Regions from separate parts of the Alcanivorax sediminis genome, predicted to be linked through region 1. Evidence: predicted binding sites of a transcription regulator. Region 1 holds the regulator's gene; the other holds the start of a gene.
What was found. The regulator FNR, encoded in region 1, switches genes on or off when oxygen is low (the NO sensors DNR and NnrR bind a similar motif). The targets are predictions, from matches to a motif close to TTGATNTANATCAA.
Positions count from the first base shown of each region.

Region 2: ccoM (cytochrome c oxidase subunit CcoM) is a predicted target of FNR. The motif match lies at 2,600-2,613, and genes of this name have one in related genera.

Region 1 covers NZ_WIRE01000001.1:2,625,028-2,628,809, forward strand. Annotated here, with positions in the region: gene GFN93_RS11995 (universal stress protein) at 1-853, opposite strand, end outside; gene fnr (fumarate/nitrate reduction transcriptional regulator Fnr) at 850-1,563, opposite strand; gene hemN (oxygen-independent coproporphyrinogen III oxidase) at 1,632-3,005, opposite strand; gene GFN93_RS12010 (sulfite exporter TauE/SafE family protein) at 3,071-3,782, opposite strand, start outside.
Region 2 covers NZ_WIRE01000001.1:2,859,461-2,863,242, reverse strand. Annotated here, with positions in the region: gene plsB (glycerol-3-phosphate 1-O-acyltransferase PlsB) at 1-1,216, opposite strand, end outside; gene GFN93_RS13065 (Dyp-type peroxidase) at 1,429-2,298, shown strand; gene ccoM (cytochrome c oxidase subunit CcoM) at 2,410-2,538, opposite strand; gene GFN93_RS13060 (aldehyde dehydrogenase family protein) at 2,765-3,782, opposite strand, start outside.

The sequences.
Region 1 (3,782 bases):
TTATAACGGCTTCGGCAGTGGCTCCCAGTAGCAGCCGTTCTGGCAGCTTTCGGTGCACGGTACCGACAATCAGCAAATCTACGTCGTTATCTTTGCAGTAGTGGGACAGGGTAGGGGCCACAGCCCCCTCAAGCATGACCAATTGATCAGAGGCAAAACCCTGGCCACTGGCGAACCGCTTGAATACCGCTTTCTGGCTCTCCTTGATATCTTCAAGGCTGCCACTGAACTCGGACAGGGCTTCCCCCATGAGCAGCACCAGGCTGTCGTCTACCGCATCCATGACATGGCAGACTTTCAGCGAGCCATCCAGCTGCTGCGCTATCGCCTGCGCCTGCGCGGTGACTTTCACCGACAATGAGTCAACCTCATCCTTGCCCGTCTCAGGGTCCACCGCCAGTAGTAGAGAAGGCGGGTTCTGCCAGGGTTGGCTGTGGATACAAAGCACATCACATGGCGCCTTGCGGATCAGCTGCCAGTCACGCGGGGTGAACAAGTGTCGCTTCAAACCACTCTCGGCACTGGTGTGCACCACCAGCACGGCGGGGTTGAATTGGAGGATGATGTCGCGCAGCGCATCGATTTCACGCTTTTCCCACAGCACGTGCGCGCTGCAGGTCATGCCGTGGGCCAGTGACGCGATCCTCTTCTCCCAGGCATGACGAATTTGGGTCGTGGCGGCCTCCAGTCTCTGCTTGTCATAACCCACCGCACGCACCATGGCGGAGCAATAACCGTTAACGGCAATAACGAGCGAGGTGCCACGGGCGGCGGCCAACTGCTTGGCCTTCTCAAAAGCGGGCTGAGGCGACTTGAGATCGGTATCCAGCACGACCATGACAGGCTGTGTCACAGGGAATCCTCCAGGGCAGGATCATGACCACACAGTTTGCCACGATCGAGAATCTCTACCTCACGGCCTTCTGCTCGCAACCAGCCGTTTTGCTGGAAACGAGTGAAAATGCGACTCACTGTTTCAACCGCCAGGCCAAGGTAGTTGGCAATGTCATAGCGAGACATGGGCAGTCGAAAAGCACGGTGACTCAGGCCTCGGCGCTGATGACGAGCCGACAGCGAAAGTAGCAGGGATGCCACTCGGTCATCCGCATTCTTCTTGCTGAGCAGCATGTGTAGCTCACGATCAGCCCGAATTTCATTACTCATCAGACTGAAAAAATGATGCTGTAAAGACGGAATTTTCTGCGACAACGCTTCCAGCTGCGAGAAGGGGATTTCACAGACTGTGGCCGTTTCAAGCGCTTTGGCATTGGAAATGTGATGAGCGGTACTGATCCCATCCATGCCAAGCACTTCCCCGGGCAGGTAAAAACCAGTGACCTGCTCATCCCCCTGATCACTCAGCACATAGGTCTTGATGGCACCGGATCGCACGGCATAGACCGCCTCAAAGCTGTCCGAAGCACGGAACAGGTGCTCGCCACGCTTTAGCGGGCGGCCTCGGTGAATAATATTGTCCAGCTGGTCCAGCTGGGCGGGGGCAACAGCCAGAGGCAGACAAACCGGACTAAGGCTGCATTCGCTACAGGAAACATGCTGTGACACGGGGTAACTCCCAAATCTTACGCTGCGTAAAGACACTGTCAGTGTAGTCCAACAGCGTCAATAATCACTCAGAGAATACGGCTATATTTTACTGTCGGCTTCTCAGTCATGTATTGATCAAAAGGCTGCACCAGGGCCCGGCTGACCAGCCGGCCCTGATCGGTGATTTTCAAATGATCCGCCGACAGGGTCACCAGGCCCTGATCGGCGAAAAAAGCCCAGCGCTGGAGCGCGTCGGCAAAGGTTTCAGCAAAATTGACGCCCCAACGCTGCTCAAAGGCGGGGATATCCAGATGAAGGTCGCACAGCAAGCGCATGATGACATCTTGGCGAATGCGATCATCCGAAGTTAGCAGATAGCCTTTTTCAATAGGGATCTGGCCATTTTCGACCCGGGTTTGCCACTGCTCGATGCCTTTCTCGTTCTGGACGTATAAATCGCCAATCTGACTAATGGCGCTAACCCCCATGGCGATCAGGTCTGCATCACCATGCAGACTGTATCCCTGAAAATTCCGGTGCAGTAGCCCATTCTTCTGCGCCACTGCCATTTCATCGGTCTCCAGAGCGAAGTGATCCATGCCAATGAAGCGATAGCCGGCACTTTGCAACATCTCACCAGCCCGGACATACATCCTTACTTTCTCCTCCGGGGAGGGCAGTTCATGACTGTTGATCTGTCGTTGTACCTTGAAGCGGTCTGGCAAGTGCGCGTAGTTATACAGCGAGATTCGTTCCGGTTTCAGCGTAATGATCTTGTCCAGGGTGCGCATCATGGAGGCTTCTGACTGGCGTGGCAGCCCACTGATCAGATCCAGATTGATGGAGCGGAAACCGAAATCTCTTGCCCAGTGCATGGTGTCTCGGATCATTTCCCAGGACTGGATTCGGTTTACCGCCTCCTGAACGCCGGGGTCCAGATCCTGGACTCCCAGGCTGACACGATTGAACCCCAGCCCCCGCAGCAGCCCCAACCGCGAACGATCTACAGTTCTCGGATCAATCTCGATGGCATAGTCACCCCGGTCATCCTCACGCAAGTTGAAGTGCCGGGCCATGTCGTAAACCAGCTCGGTCATTTGTGCATCGCTGAGATAGGTCGGAGTACCACCCCCCCAGTGAATCTGGGTCACCTGACGTCGATCATCGATCATGGCCGAGCGCATGCGAATCTCATGCTTCAAGTGCTTGAGGTATTCTCCAGCCCGAGCGCGGTTGGCGGTGATAATGCGATTGCAGCCACAGTAGTAACAAACCGTGCTGCAGAACGGGATATGGAAATACAGTGACAGGGGCCGCCGTGCGGCGTTGCCTTCTTGCACGGCGGCGACCAGATCATCCTCGGTAATACCGGAGTGGAAGTTGGGGGCGGTCGGATAGGAGGTGTACCGGGGCCCGGGGCCGCCGTACTGATGGATCAGTGATTCATTCCATTCGACCACAATTGTTCCTCCCACAAAGATGGGAGGATTATCACGCTGCCAACCAGCACCAACCTTGATATGGATCAATGGTCATGGTGATGAGTCTCAGAATGGCCCTGGGGGAGTGCGTCATTCCCCAGGGTGGGCTCCAGCTTGGCAGCATGCTGATGCATGGCATGGCCTTCACCGTTTGCCATCTGCCACGCCATGAACAGGAACAGCACCGCCAGCACCAGAGTCAGTCCAACGGCTATTTTGCGGGCTTTTGGCCCTCGAAAAGCCTGCAACTGTGACGCCACGACCCCCGTGGTGGCTACCGGAATAACCGTGATGGCACCAAACACGGCCATAACCGCGCCCCCGGTGAATGCCTCACCACTGGTTGCAGCCAGGGCCAACGCGGTATAGACCAAACCACAAGGCAGAAAGCCCCATAGCATGCCAAGTAACCAGGCCTTTAGCGGATGATCCAGCGGCATGAGCTTTCGTGTGAGGGGCTGGAGGGTTCGCCAAAGTCCCTGGCCAAGCCGCTCCAGATGAGCAAGAAGGCCACCCTTACCAGATAAATGCATTGCCAGCAGTAGCATCAGGACACCGGAAAGCGCCAGTCCGAACGCCATGGAAGGACCGGGAAGCCAACCGAGCAGTTTGTTGCCAAGGCTACCTGCAAGGAGGCCGAGCAGCGTATATGTGGTCACCCGCCCCAGCCCGAGAACCGCTTGCCACCACCACAGCGCGGCCCCCTGGCGTTGATGCTCCGGAACCGCAAAAGTCAGCGCACTACTGATACCGCCA
Region 2 (3,782 bases), 230 kb from region 1:
TGCCGGTGCGGGGTTTGAGCATGCGCCCGCTGCGACTGCGACCACCTTCGACGAAGTATTCAATCGAAAAGCCGCGAGCTGTGATGGTATGCAGGTACTCGCTGAACACGCTGGCGTAGAGCGGATTGTCCCGGAAGCTGCGGCGCATGAAGAAAGCGCCGCCACGTCTCAGAATGGTACCCACTATCGGAAGATTCAGGTTGATGCCGGCTGCAATATGCGGGGGTACCAGCCCATTGCGATATACCAGGAACGACAACAGCAGGTAGTCAATATGGCTGCGATGACAAGGCACATAGATCACCTCGTGATCTTCGGCGACCTTGGTCAGGTTATCCATGTTGTAGACACGCAGCCCACCGTACAAACGGTTCCATACCCAGTTCAGGAACAGCTCAAGGAAGCGGATAACCGTGTGTGAGTAATCCGCTGCAATTTCCATTACATAGCTGCGTGCCTTGGCTTCCAGCTTCTCGGGGGTGGTTTCCTGGCGCTTGGCTTCTGCACGGATGGTCTCCTGAACGGAGGGGGCTTCCACCACGGTATTTGCCAGGGTGCGGCGGTGAGACAGATCCGGGCCAATGGCGGCTTCGCGCTGGCGACGGAAATGCACCCGCAAGATACGGGACGCCTTGCGCACCGCCTGCTCGTCAGTCTGGCATTGATCCACCAGGGTGCGCAGGGACATGGGCTGATTGAACTTCACATACAGCTGACGGCCCTGAGTGATAATGATGAAAAATTTCTTGATGAAGCCGGCGGGAGACCAGTTATCCGAAAACAGCAGACGCCAGAAGGAACTCTCCTTCTCAGGCCGGCGGCCCCAGAAAACGGAAACCGGCACCAGCTGAACATCGGCTTCCGGGTTTTCTCGCAACGCAGCAACCATTTTTTCAAGGCGCGGTGGAGAAATAGGCGCACTCTGGCGGCGATTGCTGAACTGACGGCGGTACAGCTGGAAATAGCTGTGACGCAAGCGGGTTTTGCCCAGTGTGAGCCCGCCAAGGGCTGACGACAGTCCAAGTTGGCGTGCAGATTGGTCCGCTGCTGCAGCATCAGAGGCTGACCGATCACGCAGCACATATACCACTGGAGTATTTGGCACCAGCTGCAACTCGTCAGGGGCGGCGGGAAACACGTTAGCACGTGTGCACAGCCGCAAAAAAATACGGATCAGGAAGAACGCCAGACGATCCAGTCCAAGCCAAGGGTTCATATCGGTTGTCAGTTAACTAATGTGTGCCAATCTTATCGGATGGACCGCTGCCGGAACACCAGCGGGTATTTCAATTTGTTTCAAAACGGCAGGAAATGACACTACCCGGTATCCGGCTTTGAGGCCGGCATTGCTTTTCAGGATAATCCTGAGGCATGAATGGCTCGGGCTGATACACTCGGGACAGGGACCAGATAACTAAGGAGTTGCAGGTGTCGACACCGCAAGAGGGTATTTTTGACCGCAGTTTCCAGTACCATCTCTTTTTTGAGTTTTGTCTGACCAGTGGACTTTCAGACAGTGCCGTGCGTGATCTGGTGCAGCGCGTTAATGCGCTGAAGCAGGCAGGCACGCCTGTCATGCTCGCCTTTGGCCCGAACCTGTGGTCGCGGCTGGACAATCGCTTCAGTTTTCCGCCATTTTCCCTGGAAGGTCATGTGCCTGCCACCCAGGGTGACCTGTGGATCTGGGTTCAGGGTAAGAGCCGCAGTGATGTCTTCGACACTGCCCTGCAAGTGCGAGAGGCAGTGGGTGACGACCTGGCGGTTCAGCTGGAACTGAATGGCTTTGTTTACCATGACATGCGTGACCTGACGGGGTTCGTGGATGGCATTGGTAACCCCACAGGGGAAAAGGCAGAGCTGGCCACCTTTATTCCGGATGCTCACCCTGGCGCCGGAGGCAGTTGGCTACTGACTCAGAAGTGGGTGCATAATCTAAAGGCATTCAACACGTTGCCTGTGGACGAGCAAGAGCGGGTTATCGGCCGCACCAAGGCAGACGCCGTGGAGTTCGAGGCCGACAAGATGCCGCCAGATGCGCATGTGGGTCGCACCGATGTGGAACGTGATGGGGTGCCTCAGAAACTGTGGCGTCGTTCAGTGCCGTATGGTGATACCGCGGAACATGGCCTGTACTTCGTGGCATTTGCCTGCGAACTGGATCGTCACGATTACTTGCTGCGTCGCATGTACGGAATCGCGGATGACACCGTCAAGGATCGCCTGCTGGAGTTCTCCCGCCCGGTGATGAGTTCCTGGTGGTATGTGCCGACGCAGGATTGGCTGGACGAGATCAGTTAATAGTTAATAATGAATAGCGCGCGGGGTTGGTCTGTGCGTGCTATTAATCATAGAGGCCGCGTTCAGGCATTGGATGCGGCCTCTTGTGTTTAAAAGATGAGAGAAAAAGAACTACTTTGGGTCGCTGATTTCTTCGTCGTTGCCAGCGTCCAGCCATATGAACAGGGCGAAACAACCTGCGAAAAGGAAAATCCCTCCAATGACGGCAAGGCTGGCAAGAACCATAGGGTCAGTGTACATAATTGCTGTCTCTCCTCAATCTGGACACCCTTAGCATAGACGTATCAACCTGTGGCCCGTAATGATCTGGGTCAAGGTTCTCCATGAGGCACCATTTCGCCTGCAGGCAGGCTGTCACAGCTGAATATCGATCATTTTTTAACGCAAGAGGCCGCGTCCAATGCCTGGGCGCGGCCTCTTGCGTATCTGTGGCACGGGGCTTCCCCGCGCGCTGTTAACTGCGTCTTTATGTTTTCCAGCGAGTGAACATCTTCCTCACCAGGAACGGAGTCAGCTTCAGTGAAGCCCCCAGCATCTGTCCGATACTTTTCGGAAACACAAAGTACAGTGCATTCTTTATGCCGTTGTAAGTCGCTTCATCGAACGGGTACCAGAAGATATTCCGCTTGGAAGGCAGGATGTCCCAGTTAATGGCTTTGGCCTGGGTCATTTCTTCCAGCCCTTCAGGGCCATGGGTACGGCCAATACCGGACTCCTTACCACCCCCCCACGGGGTTTCAGAAAGACCGTGGCTGTACAGGTGATCATTGACGGTGGTCACGCCGGACTGCAAACGGGCGCCGATAGCACGGCCACGTTTGTTGTCACGGGTCCAAACGGAAGAGGTGAGTGCCAGATGAGAATCGTTGGCCTTCTGAATGGCTTCCTCTTCGTTGGCAACGCGCTGTACCGCAACGACGGGGCCAAAAGTTTCGTCGCACACGGTGAGCATGTCATCGGTGACCTGGGTCAGCACTGTCGCGGGGAAGAAGAAGCCATTTTCCACATTACCCACGGGGCGGGACTGCGCCTCAATCCGGGCGCCCTTGGCCAGGGCGTCTTCCACGTGCTGCTGCACTGTACGTAACTGGCCTGCGGTAGTGAGGCTGCCGATATCCACATCGAACCCCTTGCAGCCGACACCGTGGCGAAGCTGGCGGGTTTTGCGGGCGAGCAAATCTACAAATTCATCATAAACCGCATCGACCACATAGATACGTTCGATTCCACCACAGCTCTGGCCCGCATTCTGGAAACCTGCCCAGGCGGCTCCATTGGTCGCCCGCTCCAGATCGGCATCTTCCAGAATGATCATGGGATCGTTACCGCCCAGCTCCAGTGAAACCGGGGTCAGGGTCTGTGCGGCTTGTGCCATAAGGGTCTTTCCTGCGGGCACACTGCCGGTAAAGAACAGCTTGTTGACGCCATTGTCGAACATGCCGGTGGCTACCTTGGAGCCGGAACCTACCACGTGGTGGAACAGC